Saccharolobus solfataricus: one gene and its partners. The main gene of each other region encodes a partner of the protein of the gene in region 2 in a complex. Links are inferred from orthologs where the notes say so. Each region holds a gene or a part of one and is shown on either strand. Other genes may lie near its edges.

The links.
Region 1: rpl12p (region 2) and rpmD share a complex: the UniProt entries of both Methanocaldococcus jannaschii proteins name them as parts of the 50S ribosomal subunit. The link is inferred for Saccharolobus solfataricus from one-to-one orthologs.
Region 3: rpl12p (region 2) and SSOP1_RS03635 share a complex: the UniProt entries of both Methanocaldococcus jannaschii proteins name them as parts of the 50S ribosomal subunit. The link is inferred for Saccharolobus solfataricus from one-to-one orthologs.
Region 4: the proteins of rpl12p (region 2) and SSOP1_RS03765 are in contact, whole or in part, in a crystal structure (PDB 5H7L), measured with the Pyrococcus horikoshii proteins. The link is inferred for Saccharolobus solfataricus from one-to-one orthologs. Residues at the interface, in WP_010886059.1 of Pyrococcus horikoshii: Leu100, Ala101, Gly102, Leu103, Ser104, Ala105, Leu106, Phe107, Gly108; in WP_048053510.1 of Pyrococcus horikoshii: Pro161, Met164, Met165, Phe168, Ser169, Ile172, Val195, Glu196, Phe202, Leu211, Ser212, Val213, Met216, Lys222, Phe223, Asn224.
Region 5: the proteins of rpl12p (region 2) and tuf are in contact, whole or in part, in a crystal structure (PDB 3WY9), measured with the Pyrococcus horikoshii proteins. The link is inferred for Saccharolobus solfataricus from one-to-one orthologs. Residues at the interface, in WP_010886059.1 of Pyrococcus horikoshii: Glu96, Glu97, Leu100, Leu103, Ser104, Ala105, Leu106, Phe107, Gly108; in WP_010885563.1 of Pyrococcus horikoshii: Lys125, Glu126, Phe129, Arg132, Thr133, Lys165, Leu166, Thr169, Lys324, Gln326, Leu359, Ala360, Ile369, Glu372, Ile384, Ile422, Ser423, Gln425.

The regions. Positions count from the first base shown.
Region 1 is NZ_LT549890.1:619,849-622,724, reverse strand. It holds rpmD (50S ribosomal protein L30), read left to right. Parts: upstream 1-1,138; coding sequence 1,139-1,615; downstream 1,616-2,876. Other genes in the region: secY (preprotein translocase subunit SecY), read left to right, coding at 2,069-2,876; SSOP1_RS03620 (uL15 family ribosomal protein), read left to right, coding at 1,618-2,052; SSOP1_RS03630 (30S ribosomal protein S5), read left to right, coding at 488-1,132; SSOP1_RS03635 (50S ribosomal protein L18), read left to right, coding at 1-486.
Region 2 is NZ_LT549890.1:292,599-299,275, forward strand. Bases 1,590-4,492 are described here. They hold rpl12p (50S ribosomal protein P1), read right to left. Parts: upstream 3,250-4,492; coding sequence 2,929-3,249; downstream 1,590-2,928. Other genes in these bases: alaS (alanine--tRNA ligase), read right to left, coding at 1,590-2,725; SSOP1_RS01705 (50S ribosomal protein L10), read right to left, coding at 3,296-4,312; SSOP1_RS01710 (50S ribosomal protein L1), read right to left, coding at 4,309-4,492. In the rest of the region: SSOP1_RS01690 (DUF434 domain-containing protein), read right to left, coding at 1-13; more of alaS, read right to left, coding at 23-1,589; more of SSOP1_RS01710, read right to left, coding at 4,493-4,965; SSOP1_RS01715 (50S ribosomal protein L11), read right to left, coding at 4,967-5,479; SSOP1_RS01720 (transcription elongation factor Spt5), read right to left, coding at 5,485-5,943; SSOP1_RS01725 (protein translocase SEC61 complex subunit gamma), read right to left, coding at 5,948-6,136; signal recognition particle-docking protein FtsY, read right to left, coding at 6,168-6,677. UniProt on the Methanocaldococcus jannaschii protein: Forms part of the ribosomal stalk, playing a central role in the interaction of the ribosome with GTP-bound translation factors.
Region 3 is NZ_LT549890.1:621,035-627,661, reverse strand. Bases 3,775-6,627 are described here. They hold SSOP1_RS03635 (50S ribosomal protein L18), read left to right. Parts: upstream 3,775-4,832; coding sequence 4,833-5,423; downstream 5,424-6,627. Other genes in these bases: SSOP1_RS03620 (uL15 family ribosomal protein), read left to right, coding at 6,555-6,627; rpmD (50S ribosomal protein L30), read left to right, coding at 6,076-6,552; SSOP1_RS03630 (30S ribosomal protein S5), read left to right, coding at 5,425-6,069; SSOP1_RS03640 (50S ribosomal protein L19e), read left to right, coding at 4,372-4,827; SSOP1_RS03645 (50S ribosomal protein L32e), read left to right, coding at 3,959-4,375. Also shown: rpmC (50S ribosomal protein L29), read left to right, coding at 1-168; SSOP1_RS03690 (ribonuclease P protein subunit), read left to right, coding at 185-424; SSOP1_RS03685 (30S ribosomal protein S17), read left to right, coding at 434-778; SSOP1_RS03680 (50S ribosomal protein L14), read left to right, coding at 780-1,196; rplX (50S ribosomal protein L24), read left to right, coding at 1,202-1,561; SSOP1_RS03670 (30S ribosomal protein S4e), read left to right, coding at 1,569-2,288; SSOP1_RS03665 (50S ribosomal protein L5), read left to right, coding at 2,290-2,829; SSOP1_RS03660 (30S ribosomal protein S14), read left to right, coding at 2,835-2,999; SSOP1_RS03655 (30S ribosomal protein S8), read left to right, coding at 3,006-3,407; more of SSOP1_RS03650, read left to right, coding at 3,417-3,774. UniProt on the Methanocaldococcus jannaschii protein: This is one of the proteins that bind and probably mediate the attachment of the 5S RNA into the large ribosomal subunit, where it forms part of the central protuberance.
Region 4 is NZ_LT549890.1:637,483-644,240, reverse strand. What follows is about bases 1,621-4,604. They hold SSOP1_RS03765 (elongation factor EF-2), read left to right. Parts: upstream 1,621-1,999; coding sequence 2,000-4,210; downstream 4,211-4,604. Other genes in these bases: SSOP1_RS03760 (HAD family hydrolase), read left to right, coding at 4,217-4,604; xpf (3'-flap repair endonuclease Xpf), read left to right, coding at 1,621-1,921. In the rest of the region: SSOP1_RS03790 (50S ribosomal protein L37ae), read left to right, coding at 1-96; SSOP1_RS03785 (Brix domain-containing protein), read left to right, coding at 77-589; SSOP1_RS03780 (KEOPS complex subunit Pcc1), read left to right, coding at 586-861; SSOP1_RS03775 (prefoldin subunit beta), read left to right, coding at 818-1,198; more of xpf, read left to right, coding at 1,220-1,620; more of SSOP1_RS03760, read left to right, coding at 4,605-4,945; SSOP1_RS03755 (M28 family peptidase), read right to left, coding at 4,928-6,394; SSOP1_RS03750 (DUF447 domain-containing protein), read left to right, coding at 6,404-6,758. UniProt on the Methanocaldococcus jannaschii protein: Catalyzes the GTP-dependent ribosomal translocation step during translation elongation.
Region 5 is NZ_LT549890.1:183,587-190,218, forward strand. Bases 2,128-4,985 are described here. They hold tuf (translation elongation factor EF-1 subunit alpha), read right to left. Parts: upstream 4,282-4,985; coding sequence 2,974-4,281; downstream 2,128-2,973. Other genes in these bases: rpsJ (30S ribosomal protein S10), read right to left, coding at 2,641-2,949; SSOP1_RS01095 (30S ribosomal protein S7), read right to left, coding at 4,327-4,908. Outside these bases: SSOP1_RS01055 (triphosphoribosyl-dephospho-CoA synthase), read right to left, coding at 1-88; SSOP1_RS01060 (nucleotidyltransferase), read right to left, coding at 60-959; SSOP1_RS01065 (DUF1464 family protein), read right to left, coding at 923-1,813; SSOP1_RS01100 (bifunctional nuclease family protein), read left to right, coding at 4,987-5,463; SSOP1_RS01105 (30S ribosomal protein S12), read right to left, coding at 5,535-5,978; SSOP1_RS01110 (NusA-like transcription termination signal-binding factor), read right to left, coding at 5,993-6,424; SSOP1_RS01115 (50S ribosomal protein L30e), read right to left, coding at 6,431-6,632. UniProt on the Methanocaldococcus jannaschii protein: GTP hydrolase that promotes the GTP-dependent binding of aminoacyl-tRNA to the A-site of ribosomes during protein biosynthesis.

The DNA of each region.
Region 1 (2,876 bases), 330 kb from region 2 along the record:
ATTGTAAGAATAACAAACAAATACGTTATAGTCCAGATTGCAAAAATCGATCCTAAAGGCGATATTATGATTGCTAGTGCTCATTCAGCTGAACTTGCTAAAAAGTTCGGATGGAAGGGTGATGAAAATAACACTCCAGCTGCATACCTGACCGGATATTTAGCAGGCTTAAGAGCTATAAAGAGAGGTGTAACTGAGTGCGTGGCGGATATTGGGCTTCATGTACCATCTAAGGGTAACAGGGTGTTTTATGTGATAAAAGGTGCAATTGATGCTGGATTGAAAATTCCGATAGGCGACATAAGTATAGAAAATGATAGAATAAAGGGAGAGCATATAGCAAAGTATGCTGAGAAGTTAAAATCTGAGAATTCGGACTTATATAGTAAATTGTTTTCAAGGTATTTACAAAGGGGACTAAACCCCGAGAACTTGCCTTCTCATTTTGAGGAAATATTAAATAAGATTAAATCTTCTGGTGGTTAAAATGGCAGAGGAAGTACCAAGTTTAAATATAGAAGAATGGAAACCACGAACCTCTATAGGTAGTCTAGTAAAGGAAGGAAAAATATCATCTATAAAGGAACTATTTGATAGGAATCTTCCTATTACTGAACCAGAAATTGTAGACGTGCTACTACCTAAACTAAAATATGAAGTTGTAGATATTAAAGTAGTTCAGAAGCAAACTGATGCAGGAGAAATATCTAGATATAAAGTTCTAGTTATAATGGGCAACATGGATGGATATGTCAGTATAGGAACTGGAAAAGCTAAACAGTTAAGGGTTGCAATTCAGAAGGCAATTAGGGATGCTAAGATGAATATAATACCAGTAAGAAGAGGGTGTGGTAGCTGGCAGTGTACATGTGGTGAGCCACATAGTTTGCCATTTAAGGTAGTTGGTAAGGCGGGCAGTGTAGAAGTTGACTTATTGCCTGCACCTAAAGGTACTGGATTAGTGGTTGGAAGCGTACTAAAGACCTTGTTAACTTATGCTGGTATAAAGGATGCTTGGTCTACCACAAAGGGTGAGACTAGAACTACAGAGAATTTTGTTAGAGCTGGATACAGTGCACTTTATAATACATATAAATTTGTTACTTTACAGGATTGGGTTAGGAAGAGGTAAGCAGAAGTGGTGGAGTTATTAGGCATAATTAGGATTAGAGGTTGGGCGAAGGCCCCTTGGTATATTAATGAAACATTAAATATGTTGAGATTAAGGTATAATTTCAATACCATGGTATATCCAAAAACGTCTCAAATACTTGGTATGCTGAATAAAGTTTCTCCATATATTACATGGGGTGAGATAGATCCAGATACTTTAAAGCTACTAATTATAAATAGACTTGAAACGGTAAAAGGGGATAAGGTTTCGGATAGTTATGTGAAAGAAGTGTTGAAGATAGAAAATATTGATGCAATGGTAAAACAATTGTATGAGGGTAAAATTTACTTACATAAACTTGATGAATATTTCAAGTTGCCTATTCGCTTGCATCCACCTAGAGGAGGGTTTAAGGGGAGTGTTAAAAGGCCCTATAAAAATAAAGGTGAGTTTGGATATAGGGGAGATAAGATAAACGAATTAATGAGGAGGATGGTGTAAGGATGGTAGTAAGAAGAGAGAAAAAGAGTAGAAAAATGAGAGGATCACGAACAATGGGATGGGGTATTAGAGGGCAGCATAGAGATAGAGGTTCACAAGGTGGTAGGCAAATTGGTATGCACAAGGAGAAATGGTCATGGTTAGTTAAATATGGCAAAGGATGGTATGGTAAGCACGGATTCAGAAATCCAACTACAAAGTTAACAAGCGCTATTTCATTGAGGAAATTAAATGAGTTATTAGAAAGTGGTTATATAAAAATTAAGGAAATGGATGGAAAAAAGATAGTAGACTTAAACGAGTTAGGGTATAATAAATTACTTGGTGGAGGTAGTATAAGTATTCCCGTTACTATAAAAGTAGGTAAGGCTACTAATAAGGCAATACAGAAAGTGAAGGAGATGGGAGGAGAAGTAATATTAAGCCCAACTGAGTAATTTTTTTGAGTAAATTATGTCATTCATCGATTCACTCGCTACTCTTGGACAATACTTACCAGCAGTTACTAAACCCAAAGAGAAACCTTCACTTGGTCAAAAGTTAGTTTGGTCTTTAGTAGCAGTAATAATTTATCTGATAATGGCTTCAACACCACTATATGGGATAACATCAGCTTCTTTTTTCAAAAACCTTATTTTAGAGCAGATTATTTTCGCTTCTACTACAGGGACCTTAGCACAATTAGGAATAGGTCCTATAATAACTGCAGGTTTGATTATGCAAATACTAGCCGGATCTAAGTTAATAAGTATTGATCTAAATGATCCTGACGATAGGGTTAAATTTACAGAAGCGCAAAAGGGTTTGGCATTTATCTTTATTCTAGTGGAATCAGCTTTATTTGGTTACGTATTAGCTAGAACTTCAACAACCATAAATGCGTCAATATTATTCATTGCAGGGATAGTGATAGCTCAGCTTATTGTAGCCACATATTTGATCTTACTGTTAGATGAGCTGATACAGAAGGGTTGGGGTTTAGGATCGGGAGTTAGTCTGTTTATATTAGCTGGAGTTATGAAAATTATGTTTTGGGACATGTTTGGAATTGCTAGTGTTAGTTCCCAGAATTTACCGATAGGATTCTTTCCTGCATTATTTACCGCTTTAGCATCTCATAGTGACGTTCTTAATTTAATAGTTAATACTTCAACTAAAAATCTCTTTCAGCCAGATTTAGTTGGTTTAGTAACTACTATAGCACTGATAATTATAACAATTTATCTAACTACAATGACTATAGAGATTCCAGTAACTTCCC
Region 2 (6,677 bases):
CTGTGAAATACATAATATTCTCTTATAGCGATTTTCTTACTATATCTATTATTTCTTCTTTACTCTTTTTACTACTTAGAATTACGTTTGCAAATGTACCTTTTCCTCCTCCTTTTCCTCCTCCCTTTAGTAATTCTTCTACTATCTTATCTACTCTCATATTTTTAGACGTGGCAATTTGTAATCTATTATCAGAGATGGATATTGCAATAGTATTATCTGTGGAAGTTAATTTTCTTAGTATCTCCTTGTTTTCCTCCTCGTCATTTAATCCCTCTATGATATATATTTTATTACCGTTAATTTCGTAAGGCTTCAGACTATTTAGCAATTCAGTTTCAACTATTCTTCTATATTGGATTATTAAATTATTTTTTTTCTCAACTTCATTAAGTATTCTTCTCAATCTGCTAGGTAGTTGATCTGGAGAAGTACCTATTATTTTCGAAGCTTCAGCAATTTTTGCTTCAGTTTCCCTAATATAGTCAACTAACGCTGGTCCCGCAACATATTCAAGTCTTATTATACCATCTTGTATTCTCTCCACGTTAATTATTTTCACGGCTCCTATCTCACTAGTATTACTTACATGAGTTCCTCCACAACTCTCTATATCCCAGTCCTTTATCTCCAATAATCTGATTGTTGCAGAATTAGGTACTCCACCCTCATATATCGATACTCCATATTTCATTTCAGCTTCCATTCTGTTCATTTCTAAAGGTTTAACTGGTCTTCTATCTGATATTACACTATTTGCGTAATTCTCTATTAGCTTAACTTCTTCCTCAGTTAAAGCTTTATGATGAGTAATATCTAGTCTTCCCTTTTCTGGCGTTTTTTCAGCTCCAGCTTGCCATATATGGTCACCTAATACTTTTTTAGCGGCTGCAAGTATTACGTGTGTTACTGTGTGATGTCTCATTAAACGATACCTTCTTTCCCAATTAATTTCCCCTCTTACATTATCTCCAACCTTTATTGTTGATGGCTCCTCCTTTAGTACATGTATTATCACATCGTTTACTTTCTGCGTATCTACAACTTCATATCTTTTACTACTTTTTTCATCAATTATGAGGCCAGTATCACCTAATTGGCCTCCTCCCTCTGGATAAAATGTGGTCTTATCTAAAATCAAGTAGTTCTTATAGATTCCCAACACTTTTCCTTCAAAAGATCTCATATACTGGTCTTTATAGTATAATTTTTCAGTTGGTTGTAGTGTAGTAATATATTCTAATAAATCCTTGGGCAACTTAACCTTATCATATACGTTTTTGATTGTTGAGGTTTGGTGTCTCTTAGCTACTAATGCGTAAAAGTTACGCGGTAGTTCAAATTTTACTCTCTTTTTCTTTAGTTCCTCTTCTAGTAGATCCGGGGGAACGCCATTAGAATCGTAAACTTGTATTAAGTCTTCTGTTGTAATTTCGCTCTTTCTAGCTAAAGTTGAGGCTATAGATGGAACTTTTTCCAAAATCTTCTCAAATCTCTGTTGTTCTAGTTCCACTGCGTCTAATATGTAATCTTTATTCTTTAATACTTGCGGAAAATCTTCTTTCCAGAAGCCTATTTGCTCTTTTACTAGTTCATACAGTCTTACATCCGATTTGAGTAATCTTAGTACTTTTAAGGCTCTTCTTATAACGAGTCTGCCAAGATATCCTTCACCAGAGTTGGAAGGAACTAGACCATCAGCTAGCATTAGCATTATTGTTTTCGTATGGTCTAAGATCTGAAATACCTTAGCTGCCCTATCTAATTCTTCTTCAACATTCTTGATATCAATTCCTAATTCCTTGCTAACCATTTGTCTATGAATTTTTATAGTATCTGGGTTATCTGGGTCTATCTTACCAGCAAATCTAGATGCTACTTTTAGTAGTGTCTCATCTATGTAAGCTACTCCTATTTTGTCAAAGAATTTGTATACTAAATTACCATATATCGCATGAAATGCAGAGGGAGTCTTTTGTGTTACCCATGCAATCCTTTCCACACCATACCCGGTATCTACAATTTTTAATTTCAGTGGAATGTAATCACCATTATCAGTTATCTTATATTGCATAAATACTAATGTTGCTAACTCTAATCCACCTACTGTAACTTCTAGGCAAGGTCCGGCGTTTCCTCCTCCTTCCCACCACGACTCTTTGAAGTTTAATTCCTCTTCTGGTATTCCTAACTCCTTTGTGAAGAATTCTGTGGCATATGCTGTCGTTTCGTCCTTCCAATACACATAACGATCTGGATAGTTGAAGGCATGATGTGCGGCCATTTCGAACGTAGTTAAATGCCTTCCAAACGTTACTCCCACATTATCTATATCTTCTAATCTTATTGAAGGTTGTGAAACCACTAGGGGATTTGCGGGTGGAGGAACTAAGCCGCTAGTCACATGGGGCTGAAAGTCAACAATGCTCGCTATTGTTAAGTATAAGTCCTCTCTCCATCTAGCCAAAACTGGTTTAGGAGGTATCCTTGTATGTCCTCTCTTCTCAAAGAATGAAAGGAATTTCTCCCTGGCTTCCTTAACTGTTAATGGTTGGCTTTTTATATTTATGTCAAAAAAATAATAATCAGTACAAGGTATATCTGAACAATATTCTTTTTTATCGTCCTTGGTCCAAAATGGTGTTTGGCATGATTTGCATATTTTTCGCTTAAAATCATTTTTGATAAAAAAATTTAGTTTGTACTCCTCTTCACTAGCTTTCATACAATAAAAAGAAAAGTATCTAAAGCTTAAAAACTGACTCCTCTCGTAATTTAGATTCTAAAACAAATAGCCATTAAGATTTCATTTAAGATTTCCATGAGGAAGGGACTAATCCATAAATTAAATTCTGTATTATAAAAACAAATTTAAAATGTGACTATTTCTCGGAAAAAGTGTTACTTTTATTATCCTTTGTAAGAATTTTAGCCGAATAGTGAGGCTAACCCGCTTGCAATTTCTTCTTCGCTTGGTCCTTTCTTTTCTTCTTCTTTCTTTTCTTCTTTCTTCTCTTCTGCAGCAGGTTGTGCTTGAGTTGCTTGTGGTTGTGCAGCTACTGCTACCGGCATAGCTGCAGCATTCTTTAGTACTTCATCAATATTTACTTCTTTTAATGCAGCTACTACGGCTTTTAATCTTACCTCATCTACACTTATACCAGCTGCAGTTAGTACATTCTTTAGAGCATCTTCACTTATTTCCTTCTTAGCTGAATGTAATAGGAGACTCGCATATATGTACTCCATTCTTATTCACACTCCACATTTTTGTCTTAGGTTATATAAATTTTTATCATCCAAATAAGGATGCAAGTCCGCTTGCAATTTCTTCTTCGCTTGGTCCTTTCTTTTCTTCTTCTTTCTTTTCTTCTTTCTTCTCTTCTGCAGCAGGTTGTTGGCTCTGGCTCTGTTGTACTGTAGGTAACTGTACTCCTAAATCTACTTTTCCGCCGATCGCGGTAGCTAATGCATATGCTTTAGCTACAGCTTTAGATATTACCGCTTGGGCTGATTCTGGTGTAATGTAGCCTATCTCAGATGCTAGTGCGATCGCATTCTTAAATACCTTACTAATTGTAAACTTTAATACATCTGGAGTTGGATACGCTATCTCTACTGCAAGAGTGAATGCGTTCCTATAAGCTTCAGTTATATTACTCCTATAACCTTCTAAATCAAGTTTTAGACTTTCAGCGGGAATTACTAAACCTTCATGATACGCTACTTTTATCTTTAATTTTACATATACTGGCATTATTCCAAGTTTCTGTAAAATTGGTAAGGCCTCTGCAGGGATTACATCACCAGGTTTCGCTACTACTGTATCTTTTACTACGTGTACCTTACCATCTTGTACCTTAGTTTGTACCTTTAGCTTTCCAAATACGCTTAATATTGGTCCTGCAGGCATCCCAGTATCTCCAGCTGGAATTACAACTTCTTCTTCAGCCTTATCGCCTGGCATGGCGTACCTTCTTAATTTATAATTTTCAAAGAACATGTTAGTTATGAATGGATTATCTTTAGTGAATATGAAAACGTTTGGACCAGTTAAATATTGCTCAAGCTTTTCTATATCTATACCAGCATTTTTGGCAGCTATCTTGAATAAAGTATTTTTAGTTACTTTTATTGTGGCTTTTCCTCTTAATTTCTTCCTAATTTCATGTAATTTATCTGCAGGGAAACCTTCAAGATTTCCAATTAGTATAGTATTGCTGTTTTTAATAAGTTCAGTTAATTCCTTGACTTCTTCAAGCTTCCAACTGGCAACTTTTCTCTGTTTCAAGGCTAGAGCCAATCTTTTCACCTTAACTCTACTTTTACTACCTTACCCATAGTAGTTTTTACATATATATTCCTTACCTTTTGGGCGTACCCTTTAGATTCTATTACGTTTAGTACTGCTAGTGCGTTTTCAGCTAAGTCTGCAATTTGCTGGCTTTCAGTGCCTATAAATACTTGTGTTTGTGGTTGATCTTTCGTCTTAACTAATGTTGATCTCTTAAATCGTAGTATATATTCTGAGATGTCTGCAGTATTTGGCAATGGAGTCGGGAATTTCCCTCTTGGACCTAAAGCTGGACCTAATATTCTACCTACTAAAGCCATTGAGTCTGGGGCTATCAGAAACCAATCATTTTGACGAGCTATTTTTTTAATTGCCCTCTTGTTCCCTTGAAGTTTTTGTAATTCTTCTTTGGTTAAAATGGTGTTAGGTTCGGCTTTCTTTGCGTACTCTAGTTGCTGAATAGTTGGGACTACTAAAACTTTCTTTGTTTTTTCCGGAGGCTTAGGCAATACTACTATTTCTCTTAATTTTAAGTCTCCCTTTTTCATGTCTACTTCTTTAAACGTAACTATTATCTCTACGCTTTGGACAAAGTTTCTCTTAGGGTTGTTTTCGGGAGATAGTGCTAGCTTAAGAGAAGCTTCAAGATTACTTCTATCAACAATTTGCATTTTACTCTTTCACCCCATTCCATTCATTCTCATATTTTGCTAATAAATCATCGTATTTACCTTCTTCCACTTCCTTTACTAGTTCTTTAGGGTCTCTATTATCCACTGTTAGTCCGATAGACTTAGCTGTACCTAGCATACTTTTTAATGCAGCCTTTAACGATTTAGTAGTTAACCCCGGTTTTTTCATAATTGCTATTTTAATTACTTGTTCTAACGATAAATTACCTATCTTTTTATGTGCGGGATCTCCAGATGGTTCACTAGCACCGGCTTCCTTTAATAATAATGCAGTAGTAGTAGGTATTCCGACTTTTATCTCATATTTTTTAGTACTACTATCGACTTCTATAGTAACTGGAACTGACATGCCTTTAAAACTACTAGTAGCCTCATTTAATTTCTTGACAACTTCTCCTACATTTAACCCTAACTGCGAAAGTGTTGGCGCTAATGGTGGTCCTGGCTTAACATTACCTCCTTCTACCATTATTTTTATTGTTTTTATGGGCACCTTATTCACCTCTTTGAGACCTTAATTTGATCTAGAGGAACTGTGACTTGTAATGGAAATGCTGATTCTAAAATATTTAACACTACCTCTCCTTTAGCTTCCTCAACCCTTATCACTTGAGCTTGAGTACCCCTAAAGGGACCAGAAATTACTTCTACTACATCACCAGGTTTTACAGTAGGACCTACAGTTTTTCTAGATACAATCTTTAATATTTCATCTCTAGGTAGTAAACCTTGTGCAAGACCTCTTGCATTCCTTATCCCAGCAATTAATGGTTTAACTATATGTAAACCCTCTGCCTCTAGAACTACATATCCTTTTAAATTGGGTGGAACAATTATTGCGTATATTCCTTTAATATTATTAGTTTTTATTCTTTCTTCCAGCATTAAAGCTACATTTATTTCTTGCCCTCCAACCACCTTTATAGCATAATAGTTTCTCATATTCGGTTTTTCCACAAAATTACACCCCAATTAATGTCAACGCAAGTTGAATTATGTAAGCTAATACACCTACTACGGCTAATACTAGTAAAGTAACTTTAAGGTTAAGTGAGAAAAAGTTTCTATCCGGTTTCCTCGCTACTGTAATTATTCTATTCCAATCCTCTCTAAGCCTTCTGAACCAGTTAATTATCTTATTTGAACTCACAGTAATTTATAATTGGTTTAAGGTATTTAAGTTAACTGAATAATCTCTGAATGAACCATTCGGCATTAAATGGAATTAGATCATCATAAGCCTGACCTATTCCTAAATATCCAACAGGCTTATTTAATTCATAAGCTAACGATAATATTACACCGCCTTTTACATCTGCATCGACTTTAGTTAATATTACTAGATCGAATCCAACATTATTTTCGAAGTATTTAGCTTGCTCTAATGCATCGTTTCCACCTAGGGAGTCTAAAACTAATATTTTTAGATTTGGCTTTGCAATATTAACAACTCTCTTTAGCTCATTCACTAAATCAGTGTCAGTATGCATTCTTCCAGCAGTATCTATTAAGACTACATCTATACCCCTACTTTTAGCTGCACGTATTGCATCAAAAGCAACTGAGGCAGGGTCACCTCCATATCTACCTTTAATTAAAGGTATCTCTAAGTTTCTTGAATGAACTTCCAACTGTTCTTGCGCTGCTGCTCTAAACGTATCTGAAGCTGAAATAATACACGATAAGCCATT
Region 3 (6,627 bases), 330 kb from region 2 along the record:
AAGTTAGATGAATTAAAGTTAGAGCTAATAAAACTTAGAGTACAATCTAGAATGGGAACTTTAAAGAATACTGCAAGTATTAGAAATACAAGAAAAGATATAGCAAGAATATTAACAGTTTTAAGTGAGAAGAAAAAAGTTAAAAGAGAAAAAGTAGAGAATAAATAGTATTTTTATATGTTATATGATTTTAGATTACATTAATTCTAGAATAAAGATTTTATGGTATACGGATCCTTTTCTAATTTCTAGAGAAGGTGTTATTGTATTAGAGACGGAAAAAACGTTTTTGATTAAATTAGAAGAGAAGAACAAGTTTATAAGGATATTTAAAGCTCATGGTATATTTGAGATAACTTTTAAAGGTAAGTCTTTTATAATAGCTGGCTATAAGCTGGTAAGAAAACCTTGGAAAAGAATTTAGGTGGGTTAGATGGTATCTAAGGGAAAGACGGTAAAGGACCCGGGAATACCTAATATTACTATTCCCGAGAAGGTATGTGAAGATGAAGATTGTCCTTATCATGGATCATTGAGAGTTAGGGGTATAACATTAGAAGGAGTAATTGTAAAGTATAGAGGTACTAAAGCTGCAGTTATAGAAAGGCAATACTTATACTATGACTCGAAGTATAAGAGATATGAAAGGAGGAGAAGTAGGATCCATGCCCATGTACCGCCATGTATTAATGTTAGAGAGGGAGATAAAGTTATAATAGGCGAATGTAGACCTCTTTCTAAATCTATAAGTTTTGTTGTATTAGGCAAGGTGAGTTGAAGTGTCAGAAAAGATTCAAGTTTTAGGATCCAGAAAAGGTTTAACGCCAGCTCTCCAACATTATTCGGTAGTTAACGTTGCTGATAATAGTGGAGGAAAGGAAGCTATGATAATTGGCGTATATGGTTATAGAGGTGTTTTAAGAAGAGTTCCATTTGCTAACATTGCTGATATGGTTATGGTGTCAATTAAGAAAGGAACGCCAGAGGTTAGAAAACAGAAGTTTAGAGCAGTAATCGTGAGACAAAGAATGCCATATAGAAGACCCGATGGTACGTGGATTTCTTTTGAGGATAATGCAGTAGTTATAATAAATCCAGATGGAACACCAAAAGGTACTGAGGTTAGGGGACCGATAGCGAGAGAAGCAGCTGAGAGATGGCCAAAAATAGCTAGTCTCGCTACATTGGTGGTGTAAGAGATATGGTATCTCTTAAACCTTCTAAACAAAGGAAATTACTATATACTTTACCATTGCATCAAAGAAAGAAGCTACTAGTTGCTAAAGTATCTGATGATATTGCGTCTCAATATGGTATAAAACGTATTAGAGTAAGAAAAGGAGATACTGTTAGGGTAATGCGAGGAGGTAATAGTGGTAAAGAAGGAAAGGTAGTTGAAGTTAATACTAAGACCGGAAGATTAGCAATAGAAGGAATAACGAGAAAAAAAGTTGATGGAACACCAGTATATGTGTGGATTCATGCGTCTAAAGTGATGATAACTAAGCTAGATCTGAGTGATCCAAGAAGACGGGAAAAGTTAGAAAAATCTAAGAAGTGATGGAAAAATGGCGCATATAACAAGATTTGAAGCACCTTGGTTTTTAATGATAAGTAAAAAACAATATAAGTGGACGGTTAGACCTAATGCTGGACCTCACTCTATTGAGAAAAGCATACCTTTAGCTGTTGTAATTAGAGATTATCTGAAACTTGCGGGGACGATAAGAGAGGCTAAGCATATAATATTTGATGGCAAAGTTTTAGTGGATGGTAAGGTAAGGAAAGACTATAAGTATCCTGTTGGACTTATGGATATTGTTTCAATTCCCTCTGCTGACCTATATTTTAGGGTTCTTCCAGATAATGTTAGGTTCATGAGATTTTCCAAGATATCTGCTGATGAGGCCCGGTATAAGTACGTTAGAATTATAAATAAAACTACGATAAAGGAAGGAAGAATTCAGCTTAATCTAGAGGATGGAAGAAATATCCTTGTAGATAAAGAGACTGCCAAGAATTTCAAAACGCTTATGACGTTAAAGATCGAATTACCTAGCCAACAAATATTAGATTCATTCACTATCTCAGAAAGATCATATGCGATTTTCGTAGGAGGTAGAAACGTCGGTATTCACGGTATTGTTAAGAATATAAATTTGAGTAAGTTTAAGTCTAGAAAATACAGTGTGATAACCTTAGAAAGTAGGGACGGTAATACTTATCAGACTAATATTATGAACGTAATGAGTATAGGTAGGGAAAAATCTGACTTGAGAGTTGATTAAAATGGCAGAGTCTACTTTACCTCTTAGCCAGAATCCAATGAGGAAGGTTAAATTAAGCAAGGTTACTGTTAACATAGGACTAGGTGAGTCTGGAGATAGGTTGCAAAAAGCTTATCAACTTTTACAAGAGCTAACGGGAGCCAAACCAGTATATACTATTTCCAAGAAGACTATAAGGGAGTTTGGAATTAGAAAAGGTCAAGAAATTGGAGTTAAAGTGACTTTGAGAGGTGCACAAGCTGAGGAATTCTTAAGAAAGGTATTAGAAGCTATAGGATACAGATTAAAGAAGAGTAGCTTTGACGATTATGGTAACGTATCTTTTGGCATTGCGGAACATGTAATTTTGCCCGGTGCAAGATATGATCCAGAAATAGGTATATTCGGAATGGATATAGCTATTACACTTGAGAGGGCTGGCTATAGGATTTCTAGAAGGAGAAGAAAGAAGGCTAAAATTCCAAAGAGGCATAGGGTTACGAAGGAGGAAGCTATGGAGTTTTTAAGAAATAATTTTAATGTACAGTTGGTAGAAGGGTGAGTGAAATGGGTAAATATAAGCCTCCGGCTGAGAGAAAGTATGGAAAAGGAGTTCAATCTTGTCAAAGATGCGGAAGTAAGGATTCTGTAATTCAAAAATATGGGATTTATTTGTGTAGGCAGTGTTTTAGAGAAGTCGCGTATGAATTAGGATTTAGGAAATATTGGTGATAGGTCATGGTATTCGTGAATCCGTTGGCAAATGCATTAACGTCCATATATAATAATGAGATGAGAAGGAATAAACAAGCTATTATAATGCCAGCATCTAAATTAGTAATAAATGTTTTAAGAGTTATGCAGAAGGAAGGTTATGTAGGAGAATTTGAATATATTGATGATGGAAGATGGGGAAAGATAACAGTACAGTTGTTAGGAAGAGTTAATAAGTGCGGTCCAATAACTCCACGATATCCTCTTAGTTATAGACAGATGATTGCGTTGCCAGATTACGTTAGACGTTATCTACCATCGAAAGAGATAGGCATAATTATTGTTTCGACATCTAAAGGTGTAATGTCCCATAAAGAAGCTGCAAGATTGCGAATAGGTGGGGTAGCACTAGGATACGTGTATTGAGGTGTTTTAATGCAGATAGTAATTTTGAGGGAAGAAATCGAAATCCCGAAAAATGTTGTTGTTGATCTAAAGGGGTCAATAATTAAGATAAAGGGACCTAAAGGTGAAGTAGTTAAAGATTTCAGCTTTGCAAAGGGTATACAAATTAGTTTAGATGGGAATAAAATAGTGCTAGAGACTACTTTTGCTAATAGACGAAAAAAGGCTGTCTTCTATAGTATAGTTAGTCACATTAAAAATATGATAACTGGCGTAACAAAGGGTTATAGATATTACCTTAAAATTATATATACGCACTTTCCAACATCTGTAAAGGTAGTAGGGAATGAAGTTCAAATAACTAATCTAATAGGTGAGAAGAATACTAGAAGGGCACAAATATTGGAAGGCGTCAAGGTTACCGTGAAGGGTGAAGATATAGTTGTGGAGGGTCCGAATTTAGAGGCTGTTGCTCAGACTGCAGCTAATATCGAGTCGGCTTCAAAGATATCTGGTTTTGATAGACGTATCTTCTCGGATGGAATTTTCATCTATAAAAAAGAGGTGATTGAATGACCGAAGGAAGAATTCAGTCGTATAGGAAAAAGATTTATGTAATAAGGCAGAAGCTTAAGGCAAAGAAGCCTAAGTTCTTGCGGTATGATTCTGATAAGTTCTACAGATTAGGAAGACAAGAAAAATGGAGAAGACCATATGGAAGAGATAATAAGACTAGATTGAAAGTTAGGGGATTCCCAGCAATAGTGAGTGTAGGTTATAGATTACCTAAAAAGGTTAGGGGATTCCACCCAAGTGGATTAAGGCAAGTTATAGTTCATAATGTTAATGAACTAGTTAAGGTTCAGAACCAAAAGGACAACGTTATTGTAACTATATCTTCTTCAGTTGGTTTTAAAAAGAGGCTTGAAATTCTAAATAAAGCTAGGGAATTGGGTCTGAAAGTAAGTAATGAGGGTGTAGTTACATGACTAACTTGAAAGCGCAAAAAAGATTAGCAGCATCGATTGCAGGGGTAGGTATAAACAGAATTAAGGTCGTTGAGGATTACATTGAGGATGTTCAAAGCTCATTAACCAGAGATGAAATTAGAAATTTAATAAAAGATGGTAAGATTATAGTCCTAAAAAAGGTTGGAATAAGCGGTGGTAGATTAAAGGAAAGGCGAAAGAAGAGGAGCCTTAAGAGCGAAGGAAAGAAGTCAGGGAGCAGAAAAGGCAAGAAGGGAGCAAGGGCTAATAGTAAACAAATGTGGGTTAAAAGGGTAAGAAAAATAAGAGCTTATCTAAAGTGGTTGAGAGATCATAAGGTTATTGATAGACATACTTACAGGGAATTATACTTAAAAACGAAAGGCGGCAACTATAAGGGAGTTTCTGATGTCAGAAATGTCCTAATACAAATGGGGAAAATTAAAGGGTGAATAAATTGGCCAATGGTCCTAATTATAAGGTAAAACCCAGAAGAAGAAGAGAAGGAAAAACTAACTACTATAAAAGATATGTCTATGTTATAAGTAAACAAACAAGGTTTATTGTAAGAATAACAAACAAATACGTTATAGTCCAGATTGCAAAAATCGATCCTAAAGGCGATATTATGATTGCTAGTGCTCATTCAGCTGAACTTGCTAAAAAGTTCGGATGGAAGGGTGATGAAAATAACACTCCAGCTGCATACCTGACCGGATATTTAGCAGGCTTAAGAGCTATAAAGAGAGGTGTAACTGAGTGCGTGGCGGATATTGGGCTTCATGTACCATCTAAGGGTAACAGGGTGTTTTATGTGATAAAAGGTGCAATTGATGCTGGATTGAAAATTCCGATAGGCGACATAAGTATAGAAAATGATAGAATAAAGGGAGAGCATATAGCAAAGTATGCTGAGAAGTTAAAATCTGAGAATTCGGACTTATATAGTAAATTGTTTTCAAGGTATTTACAAAGGGGACTAAACCCCGAGAACTTGCCTTCTCATTTTGAGGAAATATTAAATAAGATTAAATCTTCTGGTGGTTAAAATGGCAGAGGAAGTACCAAGTTTAAATATAGAAGAATGGAAACCACGAACCTCTATAGGTAGTCTAGTAAAGGAAGGAAAAATATCATCTATAAAGGAACTATTTGATAGGAATCTTCCTATTACTGAACCAGAAATTGTAGACGTGCTACTACCTAAACTAAAATATGAAGTTGTAGATATTAAAGTAGTTCAGAAGCAAACTGATGCAGGAGAAATATCTAGATATAAAGTTCTAGTTATAATGGGCAACATGGATGGATATGTCAGTATAGGAACTGGAAAAGCTAAACAGTTAAGGGTTGCAATTCAGAAGGCAATTAGGGATGCTAAGATGAATATAATACCAGTAAGAAGAGGGTGTGGTAGCTGGCAGTGTACATGTGGTGAGCCACATAGTTTGCCATTTAAGGTAGTTGGTAAGGCGGGCAGTGTAGAAGTTGACTTATTGCCTGCACCTAAAGGTACTGGATTAGTGGTTGGAAGCGTACTAAAGACCTTGTTAACTTATGCTGGTATAAAGGATGCTTGGTCTACCACAAAGGGTGAGACTAGAACTACAGAGAATTTTGTTAGAGCTGGATACAGTGCACTTTATAATACATATAAATTTGTTACTTTACAGGATTGGGTTAGGAAGAGGTAAGCAGAAGTGGTGGAGTTATTAGGCATAATTAGGATTAGAGGTTGGGCGAAGGCCCCTTGGTATATTAATGAAACATTAAATATGTTGAGATTAAGGTATAATTTCAATACCATGGTATATCCAAAAACGTCTCAAATACTTGGTATGCTGAATAAAGTTTCTCCATATATTACATGGGGTGAGATAGATCCAGATACTTTAAAGCTACTAATTATAAATAGACTTGAAACGGTAAAAGGGGATAAGGTTTCGGATAGTTATGTGAAAGAAGTGTTGAAGATAGAAAATATTGATGCAATGGTAAAACAATTGTATGAGGGTAAAATTTACTTACATAAACTTGATGAATATTTCAAGTTGCCTATTCGCTTGCATCCACCTAGAGGAGGGTTTAAGGGGAGTGTTAAAAGGCCCTATAAAAATAAAGGTGAGTTTGGATATAGGGGAGATAAGATAAACGAATTAATGAGGAGGATGGTGTAAGGATGGTAGTAAGAAGAGAGAAAAAGAGTAGAAAAATGAGAGGATCACGAACAATGGGATGGGGTATTAGAGGGC
Region 4 (6,758 bases), 350 kb from region 2 along the record:
AAGACTACCGGTAAGGTTATCAGGTTAGCTTCCGGGATATGGTATTGCAAGAAATGTAATTCTAAGTGGGCAGGTCTTGCATATACACCGTACTAGAATAGTTATAACTTCGTCTAGAGACCCTAGTATTAGGACAAGAAATTTTTTAAATGTTTTAACTTTTGTATTGCCAGATTCAGTTAAAATTACGCGTGGTAAAAAAAGTAAGATAGAAATATTTGAAAGGGCTATTAATTTAGGGGCATTATATTTATTGTTCGTATTAGCCAAGAATGGGAATCCACTAAGGATAATTGTTTATGATTTAGAGAGCCTCTCTATAAAATACTTTTTTAAATTAAGTGGTTTGTCGTTACCTTCTGACTACAACGTATCATTAAACCAGATAAAAGGGCATAGTAATGTGTGCATAAAACTAAACGAATGTGATTTTCTAAGGGATTTTCTAGTTGATATGAATATGTACAACTTAACAAATAATTGTGACGTTGTTGTGAACTCAAGGCTTATCCATACCAATATTTGTGAACTTCTGTTTATGTTAACTACGAAAAATATTAAGTTTTTGAAGATGATATTAGAAGCGTGAAAATACAGATTTCGCTCTATGTAGATAATTCCAATAAGATCGAACTACAAGAAATTATATATAATTCAATAATAATTGAAAAGATAGATACTAAATATGTAAAAATTAGGAAATCTCCTTTGCAGATTGAGATAGATGCACCATCAATTACAAGAGCTAGGGCTATAATGAACTCTTATATACTTTGGATCTATACAATTCTAAAGTCACTGGAAGAGGTGGAAAAAAGTGGCCGAGAAATTACCTCCAGAAGTTCAAGCTCAACTAGCTAAGTTTCAACAGTTAAAAGATCAGCTTGATAGATTATTGTTAGAAAAGTCTACCATAGAGAATGAGTTAAGGGAGATAAATAAGGTATTGGAAGAGTTATCCGTTCTCAATGCAGATGCAACCATTTATAAGATTGTTGGGAATCTATTAGTTAAGTCAGATAAGACATCAGTAGAAAAGGAGCTTAATGATAGGAAGGAATTGTTAGAACTCAGATCGAGGACTTATCAGAAGCAAGAAAGTATTTTAAGAAAGCAACTAGAAGACTTGCAGGCTAAAATAAATGACATGCTATCGAAGTATTATCCGCAAGGTGGCCAAACAGGTATAAAAGCTTAAGCAAAGTAACTTATTAGTGTTATGGTAATTAGAATTTATGCTGATGATAGGGAAAAGGCTAGTGGCATACCAGAATTATTAAAGGAGTTAGGAATTACAGTAATATTTTCTCAACTTACTGTAGCTGATTATGTAATAACTGATGATGTTGCAGTAGAGAGGAAATCAGTAAATGATCTAGTAAATTCAGTTTTTGACAAAAGGTTTTTTGACCAAATTAGCAGGCTTTCAGAGGTTTATCGTTTTCCAATATTACTCGTAGAGGGCGATATTAATGATATTAGGAAGATAACTGAAAAGTGGAGAGCAATTAACAATGCGTTAATTTCTGCTACAATTGATTATGATGTTAAAGTGTTTTATTCTAGGGACAAAAAAGATACGGCAGAAGTTTTGAAAAAAATAGCTGAAAAATTCCAATTTGGTGAAAACAAGAGTAATCGAATTAGTTTACATAATAAGGCTAAATTGGAAAGTGTTTCTGATATACAACTTTACATTGTAGAGTCTTTTCCTAATGTTGGTTCTATCCTAGCCGAAAGGCTACTACTTAAGTTTGGAACTATACAGAATATTTGCAATGCATCTATATCAGAACTGGAAAAAGCACTAGGTAGTAGGAAAAAAGCTGAAGATATTTATAAAATTTTAAGGACGCATTATTCTAAAACTAACTTAGATAATGATAGTAAGAAAACTACCTCTTTATTTGATTTCCTTTAGATTTTTTAGTCTCTTTTTTAGCATTACCTTTTAATATGGGTCTAAATAAGTTTAAGTGCAAGAAGTTGGTGATTTCATTTGCCTAGATATAAGACAGTAGAGCAAGTTCTAAGCCTAATGAAAGATAGAACAAGAGTTAGAAATATAGGTATAATTGCTCATGTGGATCACGGAAAAACCACAACTAGCGATACGTTACTGGCAGCATCAGGTATAATATCTCCTAAAGTAGCCGGCGAAGCTTTGGCTTTAGATTATTTAAACGTAGAGCAACAGAGAGGTATAACAGTAAAGGCTGCTAACATTAGTTTATATCACGAAGCGGAGGGTAAAGGTTACGTCATTAATCTAATTGATACTCCTGGGCACGTTGATTTCAGCGGAAGAGTTACAAGAAGTCTAAGGGTTTTAGATGGTTCGATAGTAGTTGTAGATGCAGTAGAAGGAATTATGACACAAACTGAGACAGTATTGAGGCAAAGTTTAGAAGAGAGAGTTAGACCAATTCTATTTATAAACAAAGTAGATAGATTAGTAAAGGAACTAAAGTTAAGTCCCCAAGAAATGTTAAATAGGTTATTAGATATAATTAGACAAGTTAATAATTTAATTGATATGTATGGAGAACCGGAATTTAAAGAAAAATGGATGATTAATCCACAAGCTGGAAATGTGATATTTGGGTCTGCAAAAGATAAATGGGGATTTAGTTTACCTATGGCACAGAAAAAAGGAATTAATATGAAGAATGTTATTGATGCGTACACTGCTTCTGATAAGTCTAAACTTGAAGAATTAGCCGCACAAGCTCCCATTAATGAAGCATTATTAGATGCTGCTATAAAGTTCGTTCCTAATCCTATTGAAGCGCAGAAGTATAGGATTCCAAAAATCTGGAAAGGGGATCTAGATAATGAATTAGCTAAAGCAATGTTAAATGCTGATCCGAATGGTCCCATAGTATTTATGATAACCGATATGAAGGTTGATCCTCATGCAGGGTTAGTGGCAACAGGTAGAGTATTCTCAGGTACCCTTAGATCTGGTGAGGAATTATGGTTAGTTAACGCTAAGACTTCACAGAGGATACTTCAAGTAAGCTTATACATGGGTCCAACTAGAGAACTTGCGGAGGAAATTCCAGCAGGCAATATTGCGGCAGTATTAGGTTTAGACAGGGCCAGATCCGGAGAGACAGCAATTTCTGTTGGTTTCAGTAATGTCCAAGGAAGTTTTGAAAGATTACATTACATATCTGAGCCCGTGGTTACTATAGCTGTAGAGCCTAAGAATCCTAAAGATTTAACTAAGATGATTGATGCATTGAGGAAGCTTAGTATCGAAGATCCAAACTTAGTGGTTAAGATAAATGAAGAAACTGGAGAATACTTGCTATCTGGAATGGGTTTCTTACATTTGGAGGTATCATTACAATTATTACGTGAAAATTACGGTATTGATGTAGTTACTACTCCGCCAATTGTTGTTTATAGGGAAAGTATAAGAGCCAAGAGTCAAGTATTTGAAGGGAAGTCTCCAAATAAGCATAATAAGTTCTATTTGAGTGTAGAGCCTTTGAATGACAAGACTATAGAGCTAATAAGTAATGGTACGATAAGGGAGGATATGGATAGCAAAGAAATGGCAAAGATATTAAGAGATGAAGCCAGTTGGGACTATGATGAGGCTAAGAGGATTATTGCAATAGATGAAAACGTTAACGTGTTTGTAGATTTAACTAGTGGCGTGCAGCACTTGAGGGAAGTTATGGATACAGTACTTCAAGGATTTAGGTTAGCTATGAAAGAAGGTCCTTTAGCTCATGAGCCAATTAGGGGAGTTAAGGTTATCCTACATGATGCTGTAATACACGAAGATCCAGCCCATAGAGGACCAGCACAGATATATCCTGCAGTTAGAAACTCTATATTTGCTGGATTCTTAACTTCAAGGCCGACTTTACTAGAGCCAATACAGAAACTAGATATAAGAGTACCTGCAGATCTTATAGGCAACGTCACTGCAGTCATAACTAGAAAAAGAGGTAAAATCCTTGATGTTTCTCAAATAGCTAACATGTCTAGGATAACTGCTGAGATCCCCGTTTCGGAGTCATATGATATGGCAAGTGAGCTAAGAGGTTCCACTGGAGGTAGAGCATTCTGGGGTACTGAGTTTAGCAGATGGGCTCCAGTTCCAGATAGTATCTTACTGGATGTAGTTACTAAGATTAGAGAGAGGAAAGGGTTACCTAAAGAATTGCCAAAAGTGGAAGATTTCTTGTCGTGAGTCAAATTGTCAATTAATTACAAATTATTTAACAATGTAAAGGCAGTGCTTTTTGATTTTGATGATACATTAGTTGACTTTAGTTCTAAGGCGAAAGAGGCATTAGATGCAGTAAGTAAGGATATATATACTTACATAAAGGAAAATTATCAACAAGAGATTAACATAAATATAATTAGAAAATTAGTAGAAGAGGAAAGTCGGAAATTAGATAGTCAAGGAGAGTATAATAGAAATAAATGGTGGGAAAATATTCTAAAATCATTAAACATCGTTCACATAGATAAGTCTCAGCTCTATGATTGGACTAGTTTGTATTGGTCAATTGCAAGTCAAACTGAACCTTATGAAGATGCAAAGGAAATAATAGAATATCTAGATAGTAAGGGATATAAACTTGGTCTAGTTACAAATAGTGATGGAGAAGGCGGGAATAAAAGTAGTAGATTAAGAACTTTTCCTTTAATAGATAAATTCGATTTGATATTGATAGCTGGAGAGGGGGGTATTAGACCAAAGCCTAATCTAGAGCCGTTTATAATATCATGCGAAAAGCTTTCAGTGGAGCCTAGTTCGTGTGTTTTTGTGGGAGATGAACCAGTAAAAGATTGTTTAGCAGCTAAGAAGGCTAATATGATTAGTGTGCTAATAGACAGAGAAGGTAAAGTGAAGGACGCCGAACTTTATGCAGACTTCGTGTTATCCAGTCTTAAGCAATTAGAAGAATTTCTTTAATATAAAATAAAGCTGATTAATATATTCTGTAGTTATTAATTCCTTTAATTCATTAATATAATATAAGTAAAACCTATTATATATTTCATCATTTCTTAGTCTCTTAATACATCCTAGATCCTCAATACAAACATCATTTTTTCTTGCTATATTTAGTCCCTTAATTTTGTGAAATAATTCAACTTTAGAATAAGGTTGATTAAACGCTAGTATGCCTCCGTATAATTTTACTATTTTTCTATACACCTCCGTATAATTTTTATCGAGTATGTCCTTCACATTCACTAAGTATGATTTTAGTTCTGCTGGTAATTCCCAAAGATTGTTTTTAAGTTGGTCTCTCATTTCATGTGTTTTATACTCTATATTTTCATTAATTATTTTATTAATTGTATCTAATATTGTAGTTACATTTGAAAATACATTTGGTTTATCAGTTTCTATAATATCGTATTCCCCATGATAGTGGATATTTCCTAAACTCTCTATTGTAATGCTTGGAATTCCAGCTTTTATGTATGAATACCCATCGCTATAAATTTCTGGACTTTCAACAACGTTTTTAAAGTATTTTCTAGAGAGTTCTAGAAGTCCAGGTACAGTTTTTAAAACTAAACTTTCCTCACTTATATTATCCATGTTGATGTTAAGCAGAATATCATCAACGTTTTTGTAATTTTTCAAAAATTCTCTAGAACCGTGAGACCATGAGAATGTTGAGAAATTGAAAGAGCCGGATTCTTCTGCAGTAAATGAGATTAAATGGGTTTCATAGATATTAGACCTAAATTGTCTTAATAAAGCTACTGCTAAAAGATTGTCTCTCTCCCCTATAAACCAATGATCGTGATGTGCAGTAATATGTATTATTTTATTTTCATTTCTAGAATTTCTTATGGCTTCTACGATATAACCTGTCGCAAAAGGGTTTAAGTCAGTTTTCAGCGAGATTCTGCACTTACCCTTTATATAGGGAAAATCGTTCTCTTTAACATAAAATGCTGGTATTGGTGGTGGATAACTGGGTTTATGACTTAGAAGATCTCCGTACTTTATCATGAATTTTCTTTTCTCATTGTCTAGTGAAAAGATAATTCCTAAACAATTATTCTCTACTGCCTCTATATACAATTTATTTATTTCATAGAGATTTTGGATTCTAACTTTAATTAAATTTCTACCATTACAATCTTTAAAGTTATCTACTACATCTGCTTCAATCTCGGTAGACAAAGAATAGGGTAGCGAAATGGCATCTATCAATTTTGACTCGCATTCAAATATTAGTTCTTTCTGTTCCCAATTGAGCACTCTAATTGGGATTAATCTAATTTCGTCACTATTATCTTCTAGTATTTTTCTAATTTCTTTCACTAATTTTGTTTCATTCTTCGATCCCGTTATTATTTCACCGTAATTAGATAAGGTTTTTAGATAATGCAATAGCACAAGTCATTTATGAAGAAGTTTTTAAAAATGTTCTTTCCTCATGATGGAATATACGAAGTGTTAGTTGGTACTTCAGGGATAAAACCTATAATAAAACCACTTGGCATAATAGTTGAAGCAAATGAACTTAGGTCTAAAATATACAAGAGCACACTAACTTATTCTAATCTTGAAAAAAATAATAAATGTTCTATACATGTAACCTTAGATACAACGTTTTTCATCCTTTCCATGCTAGATAAACTAACCTTTAGTATAGATAGTGATTATAACGTTCCAGTTCTCAAGAATCTGAATGTCATTTACGCTGAGTGTATGAAAACTTCTAGTACTGATCCGTCAATATTTACCATAAATCCGCTAG
Region 5 (6,632 bases), 110 kb from region 2 along the record:
CGGGTTTAAAAATATAAGATTCTATTATTGAGGCTTGAGATAAAATGTAAGAGACATCATTACAAAGGTCTAATAAACCCTCTAACATCTTTGTCACCGATAATTACAACGTTCTCCTTCTCACAGCTCATTAATAAACCCTCAACCTCAACTTGTCTCTTTCCAAATAAAGCTGATGAAAAAATACCCTCATAACTCACTATCTTAGAAACATTATATTCATTATTATCTAAAACGTATGCAACAGAAGGATAAATTAAAGCTTCGTAATCCCCCGAAATATGAGCTTTAAATTTTACCTTACCTATTTTTTTACAAATATCGTTACAATATCTCCAAGGTTTATCATCGGCAAAAAGTACAGAGATCTTTATACCCCTATATATCCCTCGTCTCCTATTATCATACAGTAAACTTGAGAAATTTATACCGTAATTCTCATTAGCCTCGATAATCCATTCAGAATCTTTTTCAAATCCATCAAAAGATTCAATGAAATCTAATGCACTCTTACGCCCATATATTATTATATCAATATCAGAATTGCTGTGATAATTACCTAGTAAAATAGATCCAGTAACACCTATATCGTTAACTCTTACATATTCTTCTATAAAACTGATAAGAGCATAAATTATACTATCACTGACACTCTTCTTTAATATCTCTCGTAATCTTTCTTCAGGCTTTAAATGTCTAGAAATATTAGATAGAAGAACTATAGGAAAAGATGCATCATAGCAACTCTCAAAATTAAACCGTTGATTAATCTTGATTAGATTATGAACACCATACTTCTTAAATATCCTCTCATATCCATTCCAAATACCTTTGCCGGTATAAACATATTTTAAATAGGCAAAAACATAACCAGGGGGATTATAATTGGTTAAAACAGTATACACGTTACCCTCTTTATCAATTATAATGTCTCTATCCAAGAAATAATCTCGTCCCATTCTTTCAACCTCACAAACGAGATTGGAGTCCCACTACTATCCAACATACTAATATAATGACGTAGAAGCCCACCAGAATACGCATTAGCGATAAATGCCGCACCGACTGCTGCTTCCTTAAACTTAAAATCATATTTCTTACCAATCTCCAAATAGTTCTTATTATATCCAGATACTATAATCGGCAACTTATACTTATCACTATACCATTCCACTATAATTCTGGTAAGCTCTAAATTCCTACCAACATTATAAACAGTTGACTTATCTATCCTAGAATATTTATGAAGAAGATAAGCTATTTCTCCATCTAAACCAGATAAATAGGTTCCGCCATAACCATCAACTATCTTACCGTTAATAACGATAACAATTGCAGTAAATCTTCTTCCCATTTCAACTAGAATAAAATTATCTAGTTTAAGATAAACCCTATAGAAAAATGTAGAAGCAACCTTATCTGCAGTGCCCTTATCAATAACATTTACCTTCCTATCATTAGGTAGACTATTTAGTTCAATAACTGAGGGAATCGTAAAAGAATTATAAAAAGACAAATATTGTTTTGAAGCTAGTAAGAAATCTCTTAAAGGGCCATGAGATAATGGATCTTTTAACGTAAGGATAAATATTTCTCGATTGTTAATATTTCTAATATTGTAGAAAGGTAGACCATGACCAGAAGGCAAAGCCACTGCCATAGGTCTATAATCGGCTATTAGTTTGGCTAAAAATATAGAGCTTTTCTCTACTAGATCTGTACATATTTCAAAATATTTGATCAAATTCCCTAGTTCATCAACAAAGGCGAAAGCATAAGTCTCACTACCTGGATCGATACCAACATAAATCATCAGTGGCTGCCTCGCCATATCATTATTTCAAAACGGCTTTTCGTCATCATCAAAATCAGATAGTACAACACAGATATATAAAGTATAGTATTCATTCTAACTCCTTCCTCGCTTTAAAATCTTTCACCCTCATTCTTCATAAATATAATAAAGATATGTACAAGGTTCACAATTTAAATACGCCGCGGCCGGGATTTGAACCCGGGTCAGGGGCTCGACAGGCCCCCATCCTAGACCACTAGACTACCGCGGCAACTTTACGTATGCATGAGTATCTACTAATAACTTACTTAAAAAGCCTTCGCTTGCTAAAATCCTCCAATATCACATAAGACGAGAAATAATATGGTAGCGGGGCCTGGATTTGAACCAGGGACCTCGGGGTTTCCCAACGCGTGCTTTAAAGAGTATATGAGCCCCGCGGCCTTACCAGGCTAGCCCACCCCGCTACTTTACCCCGCTATCTAAGATATACTCTATAGTACCTTTAAAGTTATTGTTATCATTCACTAAAATAACCATGCATCTTCTAGCGTTAACTAGAGAACTTATAGTTAGATTTTAGAGTTTATGGCCTAACCTACTATATAGCCCAAGCTTTACTCCACTTCTCATACATTCATTGAGAACCTTATTATTTATGAATAAAATTACTCAATACAATAACAAGAGTCAGATCATTAATGTAAATTTTTTATATAAATTTAAATAGCGCCGGGGGCGGGATTTGAACCCGCGCGGGGAAACCCCCACTGGCTCTCCAGGCCAGCCCCTTAGTCCGCTCGGGCACCCCGGCACTCTACTATATTATAGAAGAGTAAAAAGATTTATATCAATTGTATCTCAATGTAAACGTCCTCGGGTACTCTCACTCGCATTAGCTGTCTCATCACACGTTCATCTGCTGCAATATCTATTAATCTTTTATGTACCCTCATTTCCCATTTTTCCCACTTTTTCCTTCCTTCTCCATGAGGAAGTCTCATAATCGGAACTTCTAGTTTGCTAGTTGGCAATGGAATTGGACCTCTCATTTCTATCCCTGTTTTCTCAACGATACCCCTTATTTGCGTTATAACATAATTTAAATTCTCAACGTTAGTACTCCATAATCGAATTCTAGCTTTTGTAGGCATAAAATCACCAATAAAAAATTAAAATTATTTAATTTCTACTTTGGCTGGTTTTACATCAACAATTATTCCTACTCCAACAGTCTTACCCATATCCCTCATCGCGAATCTGCCTAGTGGTGGGAACTCATTATACTTCTCTACGCATAGTGGCTTAATTGGTTTGAATTTGACTATCGCTACATCTCCTTGTTTCAAGAACTGTGGATTCTTTTCTGCTTCTTGACCAGTTCTTGGATCTAGTTTTGATACTAATTCTGAAACTCTGCATGCCACACTCGCAGTATGAACGTGAATCACTGGTGTATAGCCATTTGCCAAGGCCGTAGGATGCCATACTACTATTATTCTTGCAGTGAATTCATCAGCAACAGTAGGTGGATTATTCGGATGACCTACAACATCTCCTCTTTTTATATCTTTCTTTTCAACACCTCTAACGTTAAATCCAATATTGTCACCTGGCTCCGCTTTATCCATCTTAGTGTGGTGAGTTTCTATTGACCTAACTTCACCTACTTTGCCTGCTGGCATGAATACTATCTTATCACCTACCTTTAACACTCCGCTTTCTACTCTACCTACCGGTACAGTACCTACTCCAGAGATTGAGTAGACGTCTTGAATTGGAATTCTTAATGGTTTATCTACTGGTTTTGGTGGTAATTCTAACTGATCTAAATATTCTTCTAAGGTAGGACCGTTATACCATTTCATATTTTCTGATCTATGAGTTATGTTATCGCCTGCAGGTGCAACTACTGGTACAAATCTAACCTTATTTGTATTAAATCCATAACTTCTCATAAATTTACTGACTTGGTCAACAATCTCCTTATAACGTTTTTCATCATATGGTGGCTCTGTTAAGTCCATTTTGTTTACTGCAACTATTAATTGATCTAAACCCATGGTCTTGGCTAGAATTATATGCTCTCTTGTTTGTCCTTCTACGCTCATTCCAGCTTCATATTCACCCTTCTTAGCTGAAACCACTAGAATTGCGGCATCTGCTTGGCTAGCACCAGTTATCATGTTCTTTACGAAGTCTCTATGACCGGGAGCATCAATTATTGTAAAGAAGTACTTTTTAGTTTCAAATCTCATGAATGTTAGATTTATTGTTACACCTCTTTCTCTTTCTTCTTTTAGTCTATCTAGTAGAAATGCGAACTTTTCAGATTCTTTACCTAATTTTTTAGCAGCTTCTTCTGCTTCCTTCACTGTTTTTTCATCTATGAAACCTCTATCCATTAGTAGTCTTCCCACTAGTGTGCTTTTACCATGATCGATATGACCTATTACTATTAAATTAAGGTGAGGCTTTTGAGACATTTATAACACTCTCTTAACCGATATAGTGATAGAGTTAATAAAAGTTTACCTTGAACTTAAGGCTATTCTTTCTATCTCTTCTTTTCTTTTAATTGCAAAACTCTTAGAGTCATTGTTTGCTGCAGCAATTATTTCTTCTGCTAAAACTTCCTCAATAGGTTTTGGATTATTGAACGATGCATCCTTAGCACCGGTAGCTATATGCCTTAAGGCTAAGTCTATTCTTCTTTGTGGAGATACGTCTACTGCGACGTAATACACTATACCACCGTACATAATTCTAGTAACTTCTTCTCTAGGTGCGCTATTCTCTATGGCTCTAACTAATACTTGGATTGGGTTTTGACCAGTCTTTAAATAAATTATGTCGAATGCTAATTTAACAATATTATATGCTAAGTGTTTTTTTCCTTTATTTCTACCAGGTCTCATTATTTGATTTATTAGCCTTTCAACTATTGGAACTTTAGCCTTACCAAATCTCCTATGTTCATGCCTACCCCCAGTGTGTGGCAAATAAACTGGCATTAGAGAAATGTACTTCTTTAAGCTAGGATCTCTGATTTCAACTTTAGTATCCCACTTACCAAACACTTTGATGTCTAATTGTAAGTTCTCTAAGGACATCTATTTGTTACCTCTTAATGGTATCTATGATTTGGATATTTAAATTTATGATACATAAGTATATGTAGTGTATACGTGATGAGTCTTCAACCAATCAAGGACGAGGATTATATAAAAGTTAATTCTGTTGACGCATTCTTTATGCCTCTTCATGGTATACCAACTATAGTATGTTATTTGGAAGACGGAAGACAATTTTATCTATTCAGCGTACCTGCAGAAATCGTTATAGCAATAAATAAAACGAAAGGGAATAAAGAGGAGGAGTTTGGCGATAAAAGAGAAAATATATATGATATCATCTCGTTTATACCAGAAATCACCGAGGAATTTTCCAAGCATATAGAAAAAGTTATTATAGACGATATGATAAGGGATACGGGAGTTTACGTAGCTACAGTTGAATTTAAATTTGATGGTGTAATAATTCAGAAAAGAATGATACCAAGTCATGCAATATTTCTTGCTATAATTTCAAATAAGCCGATTTTCGTTAAGAAAGGATTAGTTGATGAACAAGAAAAGGAAAGTAGAGAAGGACAACAAAAATTTTAGAATTGTTCATTTTACTATTACAATTACAACTTATTGCTTCTAATATTTTATAATGTTAGAATACAAAATAGTTACCTGACTGGCTTTTGCTTCTTACCCTTATATAACGCGTCTAGCGATACACCGTTTACCATTATAACCTTATACCTCACTCCAGGTAAGTCACCCATTGATCTACCTAATGTACCTCCAATTCCAGTAATTATAACTTCATCATGTTCATCAATGAAATTAACTCCACCGTCCCCAGGCACAAATGCAGTAACAACTCTGCCATTTCTTACTAACTGAACTCTTACACATTTTCTAACCGCCGAATTTGGTTGCCTTGATTCTATTCCTACTTTTTCTAAAACTATTCCTCTTGCCATTGGAGCTCCTCCTAATGGATCATATTTCTCCTTTAACTTTAGTATCTTCGTCTTATACTTTCTTTGACTTCTTCTGAATTTTAATCTTTTTAGTCTTAACTTCCTAGCAGCGTATATCCCCTTAGGTGACTTGCTTTTAACCACCTTTTCCAACCCCTTTAAACTATTACCACATTATCAATATCCATATACCTCTTTAAAATTAGCTTTGCTCTTGCTACATTCCTACCATTCTTACCTATTGCTAATCCTTTATCTTGAGGATCTATATTTATATATACTGACTTTTTAGAACTAGTATTTACTACTTTCACACTTCTAACTCTAGCTGGGCTCATTAGATTTTTTACCAATTCCTCTAAATTGTCACTATAAGCTACTAGTTCTATATCTTTACCTATAATTTTCTTTAACTTTTTAACGTTAATACCGCTCTTACCTATAGCGACTCCCATATCTTTTGAATCTACTAGAAATATTATCCTATTGTTTTCATTATCGATAATACAATCTCTCACATTAGCTCTTGTCACTTCTTGAAATAAGGAAATGTAACGTATCTCCTCTGGAGTTAATCTAATTTCTGGCAGAAAAAATCACCTCTCCTTTATAATATCTAAAATTTTGGAATCTCCCTCATCAATAATACTTATTGTAGAAATCATAAACGGTTTACCGCATAGTGTTCCAAGATCCCAGCCACTACCCTTGTATTCATATACAGGTATGTTAGATAACTTCGCATAATGCATTATATCTTGTTTAAGATCTCCTCTTAATGTCGATGCAACAATTACC